DNA from 3 places in the Vreelandella aquamarina genome. Region 3 is predicted to be linked to each of the others. Evidence: predicted binding sites of a transcription regulator. Region 3 holds the regulator's gene; each other region holds the start of a gene.
The links. The regulator FliA, encoded in region 3, starts transcription of late flagellar genes. The targets are predictions, from matches to a motif close to CTAAAGTTNNNNNNNNNNCNGCCGATA.
Positions count from the first base shown of each region.

Region 1: the regulator FliA is predicted to act here: its motif matches at 4,240-4,266, upstream of CTT34_RS17060 (flagellin N-terminal helical domain-containing protein).
Region 2: the regulator FliA is predicted to act here: its motif matches at 3,183-3,209, upstream of fliD (flagellar filament capping protein FliD).

Region 1 is NZ_CP024621.1:3,617,067-3,623,818, reverse strand. It holds gene CTT34_RS17080 (YqaA family protein) at 1-116, shown strand, start outside; gene ybiO (mechanosensitive channel protein) at 317-2,680, shown strand; gene CTT34_RS17070 (SDR family oxidoreductase) at 2,736-3,488, opposite strand; gene folK (2-amino-4-hydroxy-6-hydroxymethyldihydropteridine diphosphokinase) at 3,755-4,201, shown strand; gene CTT34_RS17060 (flagellin N-terminal helical domain-containing protein) at 4,311-5,132, shown strand; gene CTT34_RS17055 (BCCT family transporter) at 5,153-6,706, opposite strand.
Region 2 is NZ_CP024621.1:3,306,744-3,313,495, forward strand. It holds gene CTT34_RS15730 (FliC/FljB family flagellin) at 85-1,389, opposite strand; gene fliD (flagellar filament capping protein FliD) at 1,693-3,093, opposite strand; gene fliD (flagellar filament capping protein FliD) at 3,304-4,653, opposite strand; gene CTT34_RS15745 (hypothetical protein) at 4,969-5,289, shown strand; gene CTT34_RS18610 (hypothetical protein) at 5,433-5,567, opposite strand; gene CTT34_RS15750 (serine hydrolase domain-containing protein) at 5,640-6,635, shown strand; gene CTT34_RS15755 (YqhA family protein) at 6,693-6,752, opposite strand, start outside.
Region 3 is NZ_CP024621.1:131,328-138,079, reverse strand. It holds gene CTT34_RS00645 (sensor domain-containing diguanylate cyclase) at 1-1,299, opposite strand, end outside; gene CTT34_RS00640 (OmpA/MotB family protein) at 1,323-1,994, opposite strand; gene CTT34_RS00635 (motility protein A) at 1,999-2,814, opposite strand; gene CTT34_RS00630 (RNA polymerase sigma factor FliA) at 2,854-3,555, opposite strand; gene CTT34_RS00625 (flagellar protein FlhE) at 3,582-4,031, opposite strand; gene CTT34_RS00620 (hypothetical protein) at 4,078-4,677, opposite strand; gene flhF (flagellar biosynthesis GTPase FlhF) at 4,674-6,752, opposite strand, start outside.

The DNA.
Region 1 (6,752 bases), 370 kb from region 3:
GCGTCATGCGTCTTTCCTGGTGGCGGGCACTGCTCTGGATCGTGCTGGCCAAAGGGGCGCGCTACGGCCTGCTGATCGTCATGGCGCAGCAGTGGCTGGCACCCCATTGTCAATGACGGGGTCGGGTTTCATTGGCGCGCAAAAAACGGGCGCGTTAACGTCTCTGGCATAGAGGCATGTTACCCTAGCCACTTTCAATCAAAGCGTTATACAACGCTGGCATTCTTAGCGGATGCACTATCCTGTGTTTAACATTAATAGGCTGAAACTTAACGAATGCAGGATGGCAAATACTCACCCAAAGGGAGGTTATGGTGTGACGTCACTACGTTTACTACCCTGGCTAGGCGTCTGGATGCTGACGCTATTCGCCATGCTGGCCGGGCCAGCCATGGCGCAAACCACGCTAGGCGCCGAGAGCGACGCGCCTGCCGCTGAAGAGCAACCCTCTTATGCGGCGCTGGCCGACCTGCTGGAAGACGAGCAGGCCCGCCAGGAGCTGATCGAACTGCTACGCAATCAAGCCTCCGAGCTGCCCGCCGGTGTGGCGGCCGAGCTGTCGCCAGAAGCGGCCGCAGCAGGGGGCAACGTGGCGCCTGAAGACGTGTCGCTGCCCCGCCAGTTGGCGGAACTGACCAGCCGCGTGGTGGGCGATGTCGGTGGGCAGATCGAGCAAGCCGTGGCCATCGTCGGCAACATGTTCTCCGGCCAGGGTACGGGCAGCAGCTTCGATATGGCGGCGTTCATCAGTGCCGCGATCAATCTAGGCATCGTGATCGTGGCGACCTTCGCCATTTTCATGGTGTTTCGCCGCCTGGCAAAGTCGCTGTTTACCAAGATCAGCGCTTGGTCGCAGCAGGGCACTGGCCTGACCCCGGTACTGCGTTTGGTGCTCTGCGTGGCGATTGCCGCCGTGCTGGACGTGCTGCTGGTAGCGCTGGCGTACGTGGGCGGTAACCTGATTGCGACCTTTGCGGTGGGGGAAACCGGTGAGCTCTCTACCCGTGCCTCACTCTTCTTGAACGCTTTCCTGATCATCGAGCTGCTGAAGGCCGGTGTGCGGATGCTGTTCTCCTCGCGCTATGAAGGCCTCCGCCTGCTGCCGATTTCCGCCAAAGAGGCATCCTACTGGAATCGCTGGCTGGCGCGTCTGATCGGCATGGTGGGGTATGGCTTGATGGTCGTCGTGCCGCTGGTCAACTTCTATATCGCGGCCTCTCTGGGGCAGGCGGTCGGCACGCTGATCATGCTGCTGGCGTTCATCTATGCGGTGGGCGTGGTGCTCAAAAACCGCGTGCGTCTGCGCGATAACCTGAACCAAATGGGCGCTCGCTCGACGCTGACGGCCAGCCGCGTGTCGCTGCAGCTCTTTGCCCGGACATGGCATTTGTTCGCGCTGATCTATTTCCTGATGGTGTTCGTGCTGACCCTGACCCGTCCTGGCGATGCGCTGCCCTTCGTCCTCTTCGCGACGTTGAAGACGCTCGGCGCCGTGGTCGTGGGCCTGCTGCTGTCTGCGTTCCTGACACAGACCATTGGTCGTCGTATTCAACTCTCTGATGACCTGCGCCGTAAGCTGCCGCTGCTGGAAGTCCGGTTGAACAGCTACGTGCCCAACGCGCTGCGCGTGCTGCGCACGGTGATCGTCGTTGCGGTGATCATGGTGGTGCTAGATGCCTGGGGGGCCTTTGATCTCGCCGCCTGGTACGCCTCCGAGCGCGGTGCCAACCTGGTGGGTAACCTGATCAGCGTGGCGGTCATTCTGGTGGTGTCGCTGGGCGTATGGCTGGGACTGGCGAGCCTGATCGAGCACAAGCTCAACCCGGAAACCGGGCATGGCGAACCCTCTGCCCGTGCCAAAACGCTGCTGAGCCTGTTCCGTAATGCGCTGGCGATCGCCATGGTGACCATCACCGGCATGATCGTGCTCTCGGAAATCGGCATTAACATCGGGCCGCTGATTGCCGGTGCTGGTGTACTGGGTCTGGCGATTGGTTTTGGTGCGCAGAAGCTGGTGCAGGATGTGATCACCGGGGTGTTCATTCAGGTCGAGAACGCCATGAATACCGGCGACGTGGTGACCGTGGGTGGCATTACCGGCACGGCGGAGCGTCTGAGCATTCGTTCGGTGGGGATTCGCGACCTATCCGGTACGTACCATATCGTACCGTTCTCCAGCGTCGATACCGTCTCCAACTACATGCGTGAGTACGGCAACCATGTGGGCGAATACGGCATTGGCTATAACGAGAGCATCGACGAAGCCATCGAGCAGCTCCAGCTTGCCTTCGAAGATCTCAAGGCCAGCGACGAGCATGGCAACAAGCTGTTGGCCGACCTGACCGTGGCCGGTGTGACGGCCCTGGCGGATAGCTCGGTGAACATCCGCGTGGTGATCAAAACCACGCCGGGCGACCAGTGGGCCGTCGGCCGTGCTTACAACCGCTTGGTCAAGCTGCGCTTCGATGCGGCGGGCATCGAGATTCCGTTCCCGCATACCACGCTCTACTTTGGTGAAACCAAAGGTGGCAAGACACCGCCTGCCAACGTGCGCATTCTGGAAGCGAAAGCCGAACGGAAGCGTACCGACACGGCACCGTTGTCAGAGCGTAGCGAAGACGCGTTACAGCATGAGCCGGAGCACCATAAGCCGGACCATGACGATGTCGACGAAACCTAAGCGTTGAGATCGTGTCGTGCATGAGGCCGCCTTCGGGCGGCCTCATTGCGTTGGGTCAGCGCTGGCCAGGGTAGTTCTCGGAGTGACGACCTTCCAGGTTGATCGACTCGCCGCCATCCACGAAGAGGATCTGCCCTGCGACGAAAGCGTTATCCAGCAAGTAATGCAAAGCTTGTACAAGATGGGCCGGGTCACCCTGGTGATCCACAGGAATACCCTCGATACGCCACTGAATGTAGTCGCTCGTGCGTTGTGAGGCCGGCAACACCACACCCGGCGCAATACCGTTGATTCGCAGGCGTGGCGCAAACTCCAGCGCGGCCATTCGGGTCATGTCGGCCAGACTTTTCTTGGAAAGCAGGTACGCCGCATACGGGTACTGGTGGTAGGCCACTTTGTTGTCGATGATGTTGATCACCTGACCGTGCTCTACCGCATCGGCAAAATGGCGTGTGAGGAGCAGCGGGGTGAACATGTTGACCCGAAACTGGGTCTCCAGCATGGCCAGCTCGGTCTGTGCGATGGGGGCAGGTTCGTAGGCCGAGGCGCTATTTAGCAGCACGTTCAAGCAGGGGAAACGTGTTTTCGCCTGTTGAATCAGCGTCTCCAGCGAGTCGCTCAGAAAGTTGCAGGGAAGTATCTCGCACTCCCTTCCTTTGCCACGAATCACCGTGGCGACTTCTTCGGCCTCCCCTCGGGAGCTGTTGACATGCAGGGCGATATCGAAGCCCTTGTCGGCCAATGCTTCCGCAAAATGGCGGCCAAGGCGTGTGGCGCCGCCGGTAACAAGTGCCGCAGGTGTCGGCATGACGAGTCCCTCGCTGTGTTGTGAATGACGCGCGTTGATACCCCAGACTTTCTGCGTGAGCGCAGCGTTTGTCAATAACTTGTACAGAGCTTGAACAAAATGGCCAACGGTCTACTCTGTGGAAGCGCGGTTCGATACTGTGCATCAGCGCTTTACATCAGCCCGTCGAACCATGACGGCGCGGTGAACGTCGCGGCTGTTGGAAAGCATCTTGTCAGCGTCTTTGTCTCGTTACTCCATCATCGGCTTTTATCTGGGATGTCGCTATGCCAACAACGTCGTCACATGCAACACCTAGCACCCGGTACCACGAGTGCGTGATTTCAGTGGGGTCCAATATTGAACCAGAGCACCACTTCGCCCAGGCGCTAGAGATATTGAGCAGTGAATGCGAACTGGTGGCTCGCTCCGAAGCCGTCCGCACGGCACCGGTCGGCTTTCAGCAGCAGCCCGATTTTCTCAATGCCGCGCTGGTGGTGCGCACCACGCTAGAGCGTGATGCCTTCAAAGCCTATTTGAAAGAGGTCGAGCACCGCCTGGGGCGAGTGCGTGGGCCGATCAAATCCGGGCCGCGAACCATGGACTTGGATATCGTGGCCTGGGACGGCGACGTCGTGGACGACGGCTACTTCCAGCATGATTACGTGCGTGGTCCAGTCGATGACGTGCTGGCGGCCAGCGGGCGCTCGCTCAGCGCAGGCCCGGCTTCGTAACTCTGTACGCGCATGCGCGATATTATTGAGGTATAGGCCTCACGTTTCGTGGTTATCGGTCGATAATGATGCTAACCACGCATGTCGCGCTCATTTCGAGGTCACTCCCGTGATCAGCCTTGCGACTAATATCACGTCGCTACTGGTGATGAACCATCTACGCAGTAGCCAGCAGGCGATGCAGACCTCCATGGAGCGTCTGTCGTCGGGGCTGCGTATTAATAGCGCCAAGGATGACCCGGCAGGTCAGGCGATTGCCAATCGCATGGGCGCACAACTTCGCGGTATGAACCAGGCGATTCGCAATACCAACGACGGCATTTCGATGGTGCAAACCGCCGAAGGCGCGTTGGACCTGATCAACGATAGCCTGCAGCGCATCCGCGAACTCAGCGTGCAGGCGCTCAACGGCACCAATTCATCAGCGGATCGGGCGTCTATCCAGTTAGAAATCGACCAACGGTTGGAAGAGATCGATCGCATTGCCGAGCAGAGCAACTTTAACGGCATTCGGCTGATCGAGAGCGATAAAACGCTCAATATTCAGGTAGGGGCCAACGCCGGGGATGTGATTGGCGTGCGCTTTTCGGCGATGGGGCGTCAGGCACTGGGGTTGGATACCTTCAGCGTGCTGGACGACGACTCGGCCACGCCCAATCCGATGGATGTCGTGGATGAGGCCATGAAGCAGGTGGACCGCCAGCGCAGCTATTTAGGCGCGGTACAGAACCGCTTCGAGAGCGTCATCGACGGGCTCAACACCAATATCATCAATACCTCCGCAGCCCAGTCGCGTATTCAAGACGCCGACTACGCACAGGAAGTCTCGAACTTCATCCGCGCACAGCTGCTTCAGCAGGTGGGTATCGCGATGCTGACCCGGGTGAACCAGCAGCCGCAGACGATTCTGAGGCTGCTGGAAGGGCTGTAGTTAGACGTCGCCCATCACTGTTAGTCGATGATGCCCTGTTCCCGCGCCATGGCGTAGGCCGCCTGTGGGCCGTTCCATAGTGAAGGCAGCAGAATCAGCGACACCGGGATCGCGGTGATTACGATGAACTGCTGCAGCGCGCTAATTTGGCCTGCGCCCATGTACAACAGCACGGCTGCCATCAGTGCCATGGCGATTCCCCAGAAAGCGCGCATGTAAGGGCTGGGGTCATCATGGCCTGCGCCGACGACGGCGATCGCGTAGCTCATGGAGTCGCCGGTGGTGGCCACGAAAATCGTGGTGAGCAGCAGAATCGCCAGCGCCATCCAGGTGCCACCGGGCAGCGCTTGCGCCACCGTGAGGGTCGCGACGTCGAACTGGAAGTTATTGAGCGCTTCGGTCAGATCGATCACACCCGTCAACTGGTAGTAAATGCCGGAACCGCCCAGTAGCGTAAACCACACGGTGGTGGCAATCGGAGCGAGTACGGCCACCGCCAGAATCATTTCACGAATGCTGCGGCCCCGTGAAATGCGCGCCACGAAAATCGCCATCAGCGGTGCATAGCCGATAAACCAAGCGAAGAAGAACACCGTCCACCACTGCATCCACCACGCTGGGGCGGTTTCTGCGGTCATGGTGGCCATGGTGAAAAACTCGCTGACATACGCGCCCATGCTGGAAACGTAGGTGTTCACCAAAAACAGCGTGGGGCCAAACACCACAATGATGGCGCCAATGGCTAAGGCCAGCAGCACGTTGAAGCGGCTCAGCAGTTGGATGCCTTTATGCACCCCGCTCATGGAAGAGAGCACATAGATGGCCCCTAACACGGCCAGGATGATGAGCTGGCCCGTGTAGCCTTCCGGCAGGCCAAACAGCTCATGCAGGCCAAAACTCACCTGCGTGGCCAAAAAGCCGATAGGGCCTACCGTGCCCGCCACTAAGGCAATCACACAGCAGGCATCCACTAAGCTGCCCAGCGGGCCACGCATCAGGCGTTCCCCAAAAATCGGGTAGAGCAGCGTGCGCGGCTGCAGCGGTTGGCCTTTCACGTAGTGGGCGTGGGCCAGCACCACGGCGGTGAGCGATCCCAGCACTGCCCAAGCCATAAAGCCCCAGTGCATGAACGACTGCGCCAGCGCGCCGGAGACCGCTTCAGCGGTGCCCGCCTCGGTATCAAAGGCGGGTGGGGTGACCACGAAGTGGTACACCGGCTCGCCCGCGGCAAAAAACACCCCGCCACCGGCTAACAGCGTACACAGAATGATCGAGAGCCACTTAAAGGTGCTCATTTCTGGTGCATCGAGATTGCCGATTTTGGCTTTCGCTGCCGGCGTTAACGCCACGCCAATCGCAATGAAAAACGTCAGTAGAAGCAGCAGCTGAAAATAGCTGCCCAGCACCAGCGCCGTCCAGGCAAAGCCTGCGCTGATAGAGCTGGCGACCCGGTCGATGTCGTAAAACGAGAGCCCGAGGAACGCCACGATGAAGCCGATGCTGAGCACCAGCACAATAGGATCACCGAGGGAAAACCGCGAGGGTCCCTCGGCATGTTGGGGAGGTTGGTTCATGTCGAACACCTATGAATGGGAGTTGGCAGGAAAGAGCGGGGAATAC
Region 2 (6,752 bases), 680 kb from region 3:
TATTAACATCAACGTTACCATTGAAAACGGGGCCTTACGGCCCCGTTGTTTATTACTGCGTTAGCCTTTCGGCCAAACTTCAGATTAACCCAGCAGAGACAGTACTGACTGCGGGATCTGATTGGCCTGGGCCAGTACAGAAGTACCTGCCTGCTGCAGGATCTGTGCACGGGTCATGTTGGCTACTTCCACCGCGTAGTCGGCATCCTCGATACGAGAACGAGCGGCTGAAAGATTGGTTTCAGTGGTGCTCAGATTTGTAATAGCCGAGTCGAAACGGTTCTGAATAGCACCAAGATCACTACGTAAAGTGTCTACTTGGCCAATTGCAGCATCTAGCTTCTCAAGCGGATTCAAAGTTACACCATCGGTACCCACTTGAAGCTGAGCACCTTTAGTTACATTTCCTTGCTCATCAATTTTAGCAGCGCTATATACTGAGTTACCGTCAGCATCAGTGCTCATTATGATGTACTTTGTCGGAGCACCTGATTCATCACTTGATGCGTACAGTTCATCAGAAGCATTCAGTGCATCGACATTAAGAGTTTCTTCTGCGCGAAGGGTCTTCACTTCACCGCTTGTTGTATCTGGTGTGTTCGTACTTACTGCAGCACTACTCCATGCAATAGTACCAAGTGTGTCATTATCTCCATCGGTAATCGTTGCATCATAATATGATCCATTCTCGGCCTTAACTACATAGCCACCTTCTTCAGTAGCATATAAGCCGACTGCTGTCTCAGTACCAGGCCCAGTGGTATCAACATCAAAGGAGAAGCTGAACTCTTCACCAACACGACCTGTAGCTGCACCAGTGGCTAGGTCAGTTGCAGTGTCATAATTACTAAGATCAACACCTGCCGTTACTTGAAAATCGTCAAGCTCAAGAGTAGCTGACGTAATTTCTTTCAGGTCAATTGAAATTGCTTCTCCATCGTTCGCACCAACCTGGATGGAAAGAGATTTAGTATCAGCAAGTACCTTAGTACCGTTAAAGCTAGTCTCTTTGGAAATACGATCAATTTCGGAAAGACGTTGGGTAATTTCTGCTTGAATTGATTCTTTGTCTTCAGCAGAGTTGGTTCCGTTTTGAGACTGTACGGTTAACTCACGAATACGCTGAAGGTTATCATTAACCTGATTCAATGCCCCTTCAGCAGTCTGGGCAACAGAAATACCGTCATTAGCGTTACGCTGCGCTTGAGACAGGCCGGTGATCTGGCTGCTCATACGGTTGGCGATAGCCTGACCGGCCGCATCGTCCTTGGCGCTGTTGATGCGCAGACCAGAGCTCAGACGCTCCATAGAAGTTTGCAGTGAAGATTGGGATTTGGACAGGTTCTGCTGACCAATCATGGAAGTAATGTTGGTATTGATCACTGACATGGTGATTCTCCTTGCGTGTGAACTGGCCGTCAGGCCCGCTTTTCGGCTACTTGTTGCGCCGTTATATTGATTAACGGCCTGATGAGGAGAACCTTTAGGGGGAGTAGTAAAAAAATATGTAATGTTTGGTAACTGAGCGATGAATTTTGGCTACTAGCCGACGCCTGTCGCGAGCTAAAGCTGCCTCTCACAACAGTCACCACCTACCGTGGCTGTTTTTACACTGGCTCTTTCCACCCTCACCCTGGCACAGAAGTGAAAAAGCCCCCTTGAAATGGGGGCTAGCGGTCAGCTTAAGGGAGGCTACCTCTTGCGGCCTAGCTGGGCATCTAGTGCATCAAACTGCTGGGTGAGGTAGCTGCTCATGCTGTTCATCTGCGCAATCATGGCGTCTAGCTGGCCGAACTGGGTGCGGTAGCGGCTGATGGTGCGCTCGATGGTCACTTCCATGCGCTCAAAACGCTCGTCTAGGCTTTTCACGCGGTTTTCAGCACCGCTAATGGCCAGCTTCACTACCCCGTTGTTGCCAAGCATCTGTTCTACGGTGGTGTTTAGCTTCCCTGCCATTCCGTTCTCTGTGGTATCACCTGCGAAAAAATCACTTAGCGCTTGGGGTTTATTGGCTACTAGGTCATTTAGTTTTGCGTTATCAACTTCTAATTTGCCATCTCGCTGAAGGGTAATGCCTAGCTGGCTTAGCGTAGAGAGCTCGCCGCCTTCTATTCCGCCCGTTAGCACGCTGCGCAGGCGTCCTTCAATAGTACGTACGGTGTTATCGCCTACCAGTTCACCAGCAGTTTCGGCATCGCCGCTGAAGCTGGTGAGTTTGCCAATGGTGCCTTTTAAATCGTTAAATGTTTTTACAAAGCCATTAATGGCTTCGCGCTGCTTTAGCGTGTCGCGCTCTACGTTGATGGTGCTAGTCGTCGCTTCGCCATCGGCAATGCTGAGTTCGGCTAGGTTCAGCGTGACCCCTTGAATGGCACCTTCTATTTGGTTGTTGGCACTGCTAATGGAAATGCCATTGACCGTGAGCGCGGCATCTTCACCGGCGCGCTTAGTCGCGGCATCTTCGCCAAAGGGCCCTGCCACTGTCACTGCCGGGGCTTGGCTGGTATCGACAAAGCTAAAGCTGGCGATAGAGGCATCCGCCCCAGTGTTTTTAGAGCTGAGCGCCAGCCGGAAGCCCTGGCCGTCGTTGATAATGGTGGCGTTGACGCCTGCGTCTTTATTGGCATTAATCGCATCGCGTATCGCGGAGAGGCTGCTGCCAGGGGCGATATCAATATCAATAGAATCCGCACCGCCAAAATCCAGCCGTAGCGCCGTTGCGCCTTGAAGGTCTAGCGCGGTGTCTCGGTCAGTCGCACGGGTTGAGGCCAGGGTGCCAGAGGTAGCTAACTGCGATACCTCTACCCGATAGCTACCGGGCAAGGCACTGGCGGACGTAGTGGTGTTAATGGCATCGCCACGTACGTTTGCGGAAAGGCTTTGATAAAGCTTCGGGTCGTTGAGCTTTGCTAAAGCGTCTTGAAAACTATTCAACGACGTTTGCAGCTGCCCGTAGGCAGAAATTTTCGCCTGCTGCTGTTTTTTCTGGAGCGTGATGGGTGCCAGTTTGCCGCGCTCAGCCGCTTGTAGCTGATCCAACAAGCCGGTGAGATCCAGGCCAGAGCCGACGCCTAGGGAGGTTATTGTCGCCATGCAGATGTTCCTCGGTGCAAAAGGCTAAACCCACAGTCATTCATACATTGCGCCAGTGGTGGCGTTTCGACTGAATTTAATAGCAATCTTATCGACGGAACAACGGCTAACTTTAGGTCTTTTTTATCACTTAACTACGAATACCCCATTACCCCAACAAAAACGCCTGCTTAGCGCAGGCGTTTTGTATGACTCGACAGCAAGCTAAATTTAATCACGGCCTAACTGAGCATCCAGCGCATCAAACTGCTGGGTGAGGTAGCTGCTGGTTTGGTTCATTTGAGAAATCATCGTATCCAACTGGCCAAACTGGGTACGGTAGCGAGAGATGGTCTGCTCGATGGATTGCTCCATGCGTGTGTAACGCTCACCCAGCGACTCAATGCGATTCTCAGCACCAGAAATCGCGCCGGATACCGTACCATTAGTACCTAGCAACTGCTCGATGGTTTGGTTGACTTGGCCTGCCATGCCTTCGTTATCGGCAGCGCCGGCAAAAAAGGCGGAGAGTGCATCCTGATTATTGGCAATAGCATCGTCTAGCTTGCCGCTATCCATTTCCAAGGTACCGTCGCGCTGCAACGAAATACCGATATCCGTCAGCATCGAGAACTGGCCTTCGATACCTCCACCCAGCACACTGCGTAAACGCGACTCCACCGTGCGCACCGCACTGTCGCCCAGCAGCTCCCCAGCGGCGCCCGTTTCAGCATTAAAGCTGGTGAGTTCGCCAATGGTGCCTTTTAGATCGTTGTAGGCATCGACAAAGCCAGTAATCGCTTCGCGTACTGCACGGGTATCTTGCTCGACTTTAACTGTGCTATCGCCTTCCGCCTGAAGGTTAAGCGTGACGCCCTGAATCGCACCTTCTACCTGATTAGAAGGGCTGGTGATGGCCACACCGTTGACATTAAGCACCGCATCTTGGCCTGCTTGCGTAAACTCTGATTCCAACTGCCCGCCAAATGCCGCCCCTAGCGTTATGCCTGAAATAGACGCGTCTTCACCGGTTTGCGTGGAATTGAGCGCTAGTCGGTAGTTTTCACCGTCAAAGATAATAGAGGCAGAGACACCACTATCTCCTTTCGCGTTAATGGCATCGCGTACTTCTTCAAGCGTGCTGTTGGCAGCAATGTCTACCTCAACGTCAGCTTGATCAGCGCCTGCAAAATTGAGTGTCAGCGTGGTCGCTTCTGTGGTCAGGGCGGTGGTTGAATCCGACACGCCTGCGGTTGCCAGAGTGCCTGATGTGGCTAACTGAGTAACGGATACGTTATAGCTACCGGGCTGCGCTTCGCCATTGGCCGTGGCAGTGAATGCTTCACCGCTAACGTTGGTCGAGAGACTCTCATACAGTGTGCTGTCGTTGAGAGCATCCGCTGCGTCCTGAAAGGCAGAAAGGGCCGTTTGTAGCTGGCCGTAGGAAGAAATTTTGGTTTGCTGGGTTTCCAGTTGCCGTTCGATGGGGGCCAGCTTTCCACGCTCAGCGTCTTGCAGCTGATCGAGCAAGCCGTTGAGATCAAGCCCTGAACCAATACCCAATGAAGAAATGGAAGCCATACATTACCGTCCTTTTTTGAAAAAGCCGCCTGTCGTGCTGACGCCCCTTATCAATACTGTTCAATTACGTTAATTCACTCATGGTACTTATCGGCCCACTGCTACTTAACTTTAGGGAAAAAAACCACTCGGTACGAGATTTATCCTACTGTGCGGATCAGCTTTACCATACGCATGGCGGAGTATGGGCCAGCTGTGTGGCGATTCCATGACATCTATCTCAACCGCCTCTTTAGACCTTGGTCTAACACCCAGCCCTGCTTTACAATGCACCGCAGCAACTCCATTTCGCTGCGATTGCAGGAGCCACACCCCATGCCCGCTGAAGCGCTACCCTCTGCGTCGACTGCCTCTTTTCACATTCAGCGTAGCTTACGCCACTGCCTTTCTAGCATGGCAGAGCTGCTGTATGAGAGCGGCCACGTGCTCGAAACGATCACGCTGCCGCAGCGTGGGTTGTCACGCCAGGAGCTGGACGCGCTGCGCCATCAGCACCCTCGTTGGGCGCTTTGTCAGAAGACGTTGGAAGAGAGCGATGTCGCCATGCTTAACGACTACGGTCGCTTCGTTTTGACGCCACTCGGTCGAGAATTGATGTTCGATATGTTTGGGCAAGGTGCCGCTGACTGCGCCTAACCGATGTACAGAAGCACAAGACAAGTAAAGAAAACGCCCGCTGGAAGGAAGCGGGCGTTTCAGAGCACTCAAATAGCACTAAGTCGTTGAGAATACGACCTAACGCAGACCGAGCAGTGAAAGAATAAACAGGACGACAACGATCAGGCCGATGATATAGATAATGTTACGCATAACGGCACTCCTTGCTTTAGCGTTTCATGGAAATCAAAGGGTTGCTTCCCTTCAATAGGCGCTTTTAGCGTAGCAGGCTTTTTAACGATTTGCGTAATCGCCATGATTGCCTCTTTGAGGGAACCTTGCTTCATCACGGTTTTCAGAACCTTACTTTTCCTTTCTTAGGTGCTGCCATGAAAACCATTGCTCTTGCGCTGACATGCGTGCTGAGTGCTGTGACAACCACCCACGTGGTCGCCCAAATGCCCTCTCCCAATTCACTGCAAGCACTCGAACAGCAAGCTCGGGCACTCGATCGCCTACACACCGTGGTGGTCGCTCATGACGGCAACATCATTCATGAACATCACCAAGGGGGCCCAGGCGTTGCAGCACCTGCCAACGTCAAATCGCTGTCTAAAACGGTGTTAGCCGCCATCACCGGGGCGGCGATCAAGGCGGGCGTCATTGAGTCCGTTGACCAGCCGCTGGTGGCGCTACTAGATAGTGTGCCCAGCGCTGCTGCCCCACAAGTGAACGACATCACCGTAGCGCATTTACTGGCGCAACAAGCGGGATTAGAGCGTACTTCGGGCAGCAACTATGGCGCTTGGGTAGCCAGCGCCCATTGGGTAAACGATGCACTCACTCGCCCGTTCGTCGACCGCCCCGGCGGGCGCATGCTCTACTCCACCGGCACCAGCCATTTGCTGTCAGCAGCACTCACTCAGGCCAGCGGTGAAAGCACCCTCGCGCTTGCCCAGCGCTTGTTAGGCGAACCACTCGGTATTGCGATTCCCCCATGGCCGCAAGACCCTCAAGGGATCTACTTTGGCGGTAACGATATGCAGCTTTCCCCTCGCGCGCTCATTGCGATTGGGGAGCTGTACCGCAACGACGGCGTGGCCAATGGCCAGCGCGTGCTGCCTGAAGGCTGGGTAGAAGATTCATGGACGCCCAGAGGCCAATCACCCTGGACAGGGGATGGCTACGGCTTTGGCTGGTTTATCACGACGTTAGCGGATGAACACGTCGCTTACGGAAGAGGATACGGCGGGCAGGCGCTATATGTGATTCCCGAGCGGGAGATGACGGTGGTGATTACCTCAGACCCAACCCCGCCATCGCCCGGTGGCCAGTTCCAGCAGCAGCTCAACGCGCTGGTGACTGGCTTGTTGGAAGAGGATTAACGACGTACGCCACTCCTCACTGTCGATCACTACTTGTTAATAACTATTTGTTAATGACTACTCTCCTTTATGCGCCAAACTCATCAAGTAGAGCGCGGCGGCCAGCGCCAGAACGGA
Region 3 (6,752 bases):
CGAGGTCGGCTGCATTGCCCAGTAGAGGGTTTCCACCTGCTCGGGCCGGAAGAATATCAGCCAGCCACGCTGGGCAGGGCTCATGGGTAGCGGTACGGCCAGAATGCCGCACTGTTCGGGCATGCGCAGCGATGCGGTCAGCGGCTCGCTTGCAGCCCCTCGTGTGCACCAGGGGCCGCTATGCCGATGGGCTTTCTCCAGGCGTTTGACGAACTGGCAAATCACCGCCGCTTCGGGGGTATGACCACAGGCGTAAACACTGCCTTTCAACCACAGCGCCACACCGTGGGCGCGGAACAGCGAGCACCACGTCTCTGCCTGAGCCTCCAACAAGTCGGCGGGACTTTGCGGCTCGCTCCGGGCATTCGTGGATAGCACCAGGCTATCCTGCACGCGCTGCAAATAGCGGGCCTCTTGTCGCGCCCGAAGTAGCAACAGCCGCTGGGTCGCCATCTGCACCAGCGTGCGTACGGCATCGCGCACCGGGGGCGATACGGGATGCGGCGCTGCCGAGTGACAAAACAGCAGGCCCCATAGCCCATTATCGCCCTGCATGGCCAGGCTCAGCGAACCGCGTACGCCTAGCCGCTGCAAGTAGCGCTGGCGCTCCGGCGCAGGGGCTCGTAGAAAACAGTGGCGCAGATCGACGTTCTCACCATCTGGCGTACACGGCAGCGGCGGTTCGGCGGGGGCACACACGTCATAAATCAGGCGAACGGGATGCCGTTCGTAGGTTCGGCGTAGCGTGACGGGAAAGTCACTGGCCGGGAAGCGCTGCCCCAGCAGCGCAGGCAAAGGACCACCTTGCGCCTCGGCGACGATCAGCCCGTGCCAGTCGCTATCGAAATGGCACACCGACACACGGTCGTGGCCGGTCAACTGCTGCACGGCGTTCACCAGCACATCCAACAGCTCTTCTTGATGGGTCGCTTCGGCCAAACGCATCAAGCGCTCGTTGACAGTGCCTAGCAGTCGCCGTTTGCCCAACGGATTAAGAGGTTCGAGCTCGACGATCACATGGTGATGGGTGCGGTGAGCGTGGATCTGCAGCCGCGTGGTGGTATTCGGTGGCCGGAAGGCCAGGGGGCTCGCCAGCCGCTGCTGCCCTTGAAGCTCTTGGCGCAACCGCTGACTCAAACGTTTACCCAGGACGCTGGCAGGCGTCAGCGCCTGATGCTCTTGATCCACCACCCCTAGCAGCTTGGTCAAATGACGGCTGACCGCTTGAATGTGCTTACTCTCAGCATCGAGCACCATGACGGCGCCAAACGATTGGAGTAGCGAGTGATGCTTCGACACGAAGATAGCCTCGAGATAGTGCTTTACCCCTCGACCTGCTGCCGTAGCAACAGTTCAACGCGCCGGTTGGCTGCTCGCCCTTCCGAGGTAGCGTTACTTTCCATGGGTTGGGTGTCGGCGTAACCGACCGCCCGCATACGTGAAATGGCAATGCCTTGCCGTTCTAATTGGCGCACGACCGCAATGGCACGCCCTACCGACAGTTCCCAGTTTGAAGGAAACCGCGACGTCGAGATAGGCACATTATCGGTGTGGCCTTCAACGGAGATTTGACCGTCGAAGGTCTCCAGTACGGAGGAGAGCCGTTCTAACACATCTTGCCCTTGAGGCGTTAGCACATCGTTCCCGCTGGGAAACAAAAGGCTGTCATCGATGCGCAGGGTCACCCCTTCTTGACCCTGGGAGACGCTCACACCGGGTATATCCAACCCTGCCATTTGAGGCTGCAAGCCATCATGACGGGGGTGGATACCGGTGGCGAGACTGGCCAGCGGCAGCGATGTCACGGCGCTGGCGGCACGCATGGCATCGCTATCGCCCCCTTCGCCACCGCCCGGCGGCGTCAGGGCCAGCAGCAGAACGAACAGCGTGATGAGCAGGGTGAGGACATCCAGATAACTGGTCAACCAGCTTTCGTCGCTCTCCCCCGCCGCAGCGGGCAGCTCCAGGGCATGCCGTGAGTCGCGGTCGAGCATGGCATTACCCTTTGAGTGCGGAGCCTACGTCGGGACGCGGTTTGACGTTGGCGTCACGGATTTCATCATGGTAGTTCGCCACGAAAGAGTTGAGCGTCTCTTCGATGAACGATGGCAGGCGACGCTTGGTGATCAGAGAAATGCCTTCTAGCACCATGTTCATGGTGATCAAACGCTCTTCGGTGCGCCGCTCTAGTTTGACCGCAATGGGCTTGAACACGAGATTGGCCAACAAAATGCCGTAGAACGTGGTCAATAGCGCCACCGCCATACGCGGGCCGATGACCTGCAGATCACCCGCATCCATCACTTCGAGCATGTTGACCAACCCCACCAGCGTACCAATCATCCCGAAGGCGGGTGCGTAGGTCGCCATGGTGCGAAAAATCTGCGCTTCGGCGTGTTCGCGGGCTTTCAAGCGGGCGATACGCCAGCGCAACATGTCGAAAATCTCATCCTCTTTGGTGTTGGCGATCACCAGTTGGATGCCGGTGCGCAGAAACGGGTTACGGGTGTGCTCGAGCTCCCGCTCTACGGCACGCACATCGCCTTTGAACCATAGCCGCGACATGGCGACCAGTTCGTTGATGTCGTCGCGCACGTACGTATTTTCACGGCGGAATACCAAGCCCACCAGACGAACCACCCGCAATACTTCCTTCAACGGATAGCTGATGAAGGTCGCCGCCAGCGTACCGGTGATCACGATGGCCAAACCCGGCAAATTGATAAAACTTTCGGGCGACTCTGCGGTAAAGAACAGCACGCTCACCAGCAGCAACATGCTGGCAAAGATACCGATCAGCGTAGATGGGTTCATCAACGGCTCCTCGCCGGTTAGGGTTAGTGAGTTCCAGGGTTAATCGTGTTCGTGCAGGCGCGCCCGCAGGCGGCTCACCGCCTGGCTGTGCAACTGGGACACCCGCGACTCGGTGACGCCCAGCACGGCACCGACCTCTTTAAGATTCATCTCTTCTTGGTAGTAGAGCGCCATCAAGAGCTTTTCACGCTCGGGCAGTGCTTCGATGGCCTCGATCAGCGTTTGCCGCTGCTGCTCGTCGAGCAGCTGGTCGAACGGCCGGTGCTGGGCATCGTCCCCGGCGGGCTCGCCGCCATCGGCGACCAGCTCTTCGAACGGCAGCAGTTGGCCGCTATTGGTGTCGTTCAACAGCTGTTGGTATTCGCTCAGCGGCATCTCCAGCTCGCGGGCAATTTCACCCTCTTCAGGAGGACGCCCCAACCGCTGCTCTAGACGACGCACTGCGTCATCCATCGCCCGCGCCGAACGGCGCACGCTGCGCGGCAGCCAATCGCGGGTGCGCAGCTCATCCATCATGGCACCGCGAATCCGCTGGCTGGCAAACGTTGCAAACGTTGCGCCCTGGGCAGCGTCGAAGCGTCCCAGCGCTTCCAACAGCCCGACCATGCCCGCCTGGATCAGATCATCTAGCTCAATACTCGCGGGCAACCTTACCTGCAGCGTTAAGGCCTGACGTCGCACCAGTGGCATGTATTGGGTTAACAGCTCACTCTGTTTGATCCTGCCTTGTGCTGTATACATCCTCGTGCCTCGCGGCTAAACGACCTTTACTGATAGTTCACTATCACCTGTAAACCCTGCACGCGTACCGGCCGCTGGCCGGGGGACAGGGCAAATCGGAAGTGCAGCGGCGCATTAGCCAGCGCACCTTCCAGCGCGGTGGTGCTGCCACGCATGCCCGACAGTGCTACACAGCGCTCTGGGTGACACAGCCACGCGTTGATAGGCTGGCTGGGAGGCGCCTCGAACCGCCACTGAACACGGGACAGGGTCGCCGCCCCCAACGGGATGCCTGCCGGTGGCGCAATCGCCTGACTGTTGCTGGTGCGGTCACTCATGGCCACCAGTACGCCCGGCACGTCGCGACTCCAGCTGCCGGGGGTCGCCGCCTGTACGTCAAGCGACAGCAGGGCAGCACTCAGCATTGCGGCGAGCGCTAACCGCCCAATGCACGACTGTACAACGTTTTTCCACACCGGTAAGGCCATCGGTCTCATACGTTGGTCCCCATGCTGCATCATTTTCACCTCGGCGGACAGCCGTTCAGCGCGCTAGCAGTAGCAGCTCGATGTCCAAGTAGTGCGCGGCGGCATCACGCAAATTCTCCAGCAGCCCTTGGCGCGGTAGGTGCGGCTCGTGGAGCGCTAGCAGACGTCGCGGGCCGCCGTGCTCCCGCACTTGGCGAAGCACCCGATACATACTGGCGAAGGCATCGGCATCGCTGCTGACCCATAGCGCCCAGCGGGCATGCGCCTTCGCCAGCGTGGCCAGCGACGGCGTGTCGGCCATGACCACCTGAATCTTCCAATCCTGGGGGTCGCCTGCCCATTGGCGGCCCAACGCAGACCACTGCCCCAAGCGGCCGCGCACTTTATCCACCTGCGCGGCCCCCGTGTTCGGGAGCCCTACCACGACCAGCGGTTTTTGAGGGCGCGGTGGCGTCACCGTCGCGGGCTCGGCGGCCGAGGCAACCGTGGGTGCCATGGCGTCCTGGGTATGCACCGCGGCCTCTTCGGCAGTGACGGGCGCGGCAGGAGCCGCTGTTGCGTCCTGGGCATCTTGCGGCTCGTCCTCTGCGGCCCGCTGCTGGCGCTGCAGATCGGCCCATTTACGCAGGCCCGCCGCTTGATCTTGACCGCTCATTCCAAGCCCTCACGACTGACACTGCCTAGCTGACGAATGGCATCGCGGGCCATTAATACGTGCACCAAGGCGTCCAGCAGCGCGGTGTCGCGGCGTTTTCGCTGGGTACCTAGCAGACGCAGCAGATCGGCCCGTAAGGCTTGGGCCGCTTCGTCATCGGCCAGGTCCAAATGGCCCGCCACTGCGGCGGCACCGCTGGCCATGAGTAGCCGCAGCTCACTGCTCACTTCGCCGCCATCCGCTTCTTTCAACTGCTGCCAAGCCCGCTTGGTGAGCGCCGACAACCCGTCACTCTGTAACTGGGTGACCAGCAGCGATAGCACATCGCTTCCCAGTCGGGCAGGCGTCAGCCAGTAGCGGCGCACCACGCGCTTGCTGCTCTCTGGATCGCGAACCTCGCCGACCCAGGCCAGCACGGCGTTGCCAGCGGCATCTGTCGCCTCCACGTAGGCGGTCAGCAGCTGCATGCCTTGCCCGCGAAACCGAATGTTCACGGCGTGAGTGAGCGTACTCTCTTGAAACAGCGTGCGCAGGGTGTAGCGCTCGCCCTGACAGTGTACGCGTTGACTCGCGGACACGGCGCTGACCCAGGTCAAGTGTTGGTCGGCGAGCCATGCCAGCGTGTCTGGCTCCGGTAGAGCGGGCAGCAAGTGGACGGCAATGTCTGTCGGGCAGTGCGCCAAGCGTGGCTGCCATCCCGCCGGTTGGCGGTGCTGTAAACGCGTTAGCGCCAGCCAAGCGCCCTGTTCGTTCAGCGCCACGTCCGGCATCGACCAGTCGCAGCCACGCTCGTTGCGTCTTGGCGACCACACAATGCCCATCGCGTCATGGGTGGCCTGCGCGCCGGTCAGCAGCGCCTCCAGGCGCTGGTCCTGCACTACGCTGGGCAACGCAGCGATGTCCCAGGCGGCCTCTAACCGATGAAAATCGACGACCCGCTGACGCAACCGCGTCAGGACCGACGACAGCCTGCGTCCTTGGCCCAGCACGTCCCGGGACCAGCGCGGCAAGCTCACCGGCGCGGACCGGTTCGCCGAAACGTTGGAAGCACGGGTAGATAGCGCTTGATCGATCAACCCAGAGGGCGTTGCCACGGCCATGTCCTCGGGCACCTGCTGGCCGTATGAGCCAAACAGCACGCGCATACCGTGGCGCATCACGATATCCAGCACGGGTGCCAGCCGCCCGGCTTCGTCTTGCTTGGTGATGATGCAGTCGTCGAGTTCGGCTCCAGCGGCACGTGCCGCCTGACGATAGCGCAGCACCACTTCTTCGAGGGTCTCCGGCTGACTGGCGGCATTGAGCAGCAGCACCAGCCTGACGGTCGACTGCCCGCCCTGTAAATGCGCAATTTGCTCGATGACCCGCTGATCCCGCTGGCTCATGCCGACGGTGTCGATGATCACCCACTGCTTGCCTTGCAGCCGCCCTACCAGCTCGTCGATGGGCTGCTCGACGTCGAGGGCATACATGGGCGTATCCAGCAGCCGGGCGTAGATACGCAGCTGCTCGTGGGCACCGATCCGGAAACTGTCGGTGGTCACCAGGGCCACGGGTCGGGTGCCGTGGCGCATCACGAAGCGCGCCGCCAGTTTGGCCGTGGTGGTGGTTTTACCGACACCGGTAGGCCCTACCAGTGCCACGATACCGGTTTGATCGAAAAAGCGCTCTTCGTGCGTGAGCACCTTCAGGCGCGCCATGAGCTGCTCGCGCAGCCAGGCGGTAGCAGCGTCCTGGCTGCCTTCCCGTGTCATTAGCTCGTCGGGCAGCGCTTCGAGCACCTCATGGCTCAGCTCGGCGCTAAAGCCTACCCGCGCCAGCAGCTCTTGAAGGTGCTCGTAGGTCGTTTGTGCGCCGCGCGAGGGGTCGGCGACCGGCTGACGGCGGGAGAGCAACTCACGCATATCCTGCATTTCCCGTAACAGGCGCTCGCTCATCGCTTCCAGCGGGTCCGGCTGCGTCGGCAGCGAGAAAGCGGGGGCTGAGGCGGGAGCCGGTGCTTCACGGGGGGGCTCTACGGGGGTCGTCGGCGACGGGTCGAACTGATCGACGGCGTCGTCGGCCATGGCCAGAAT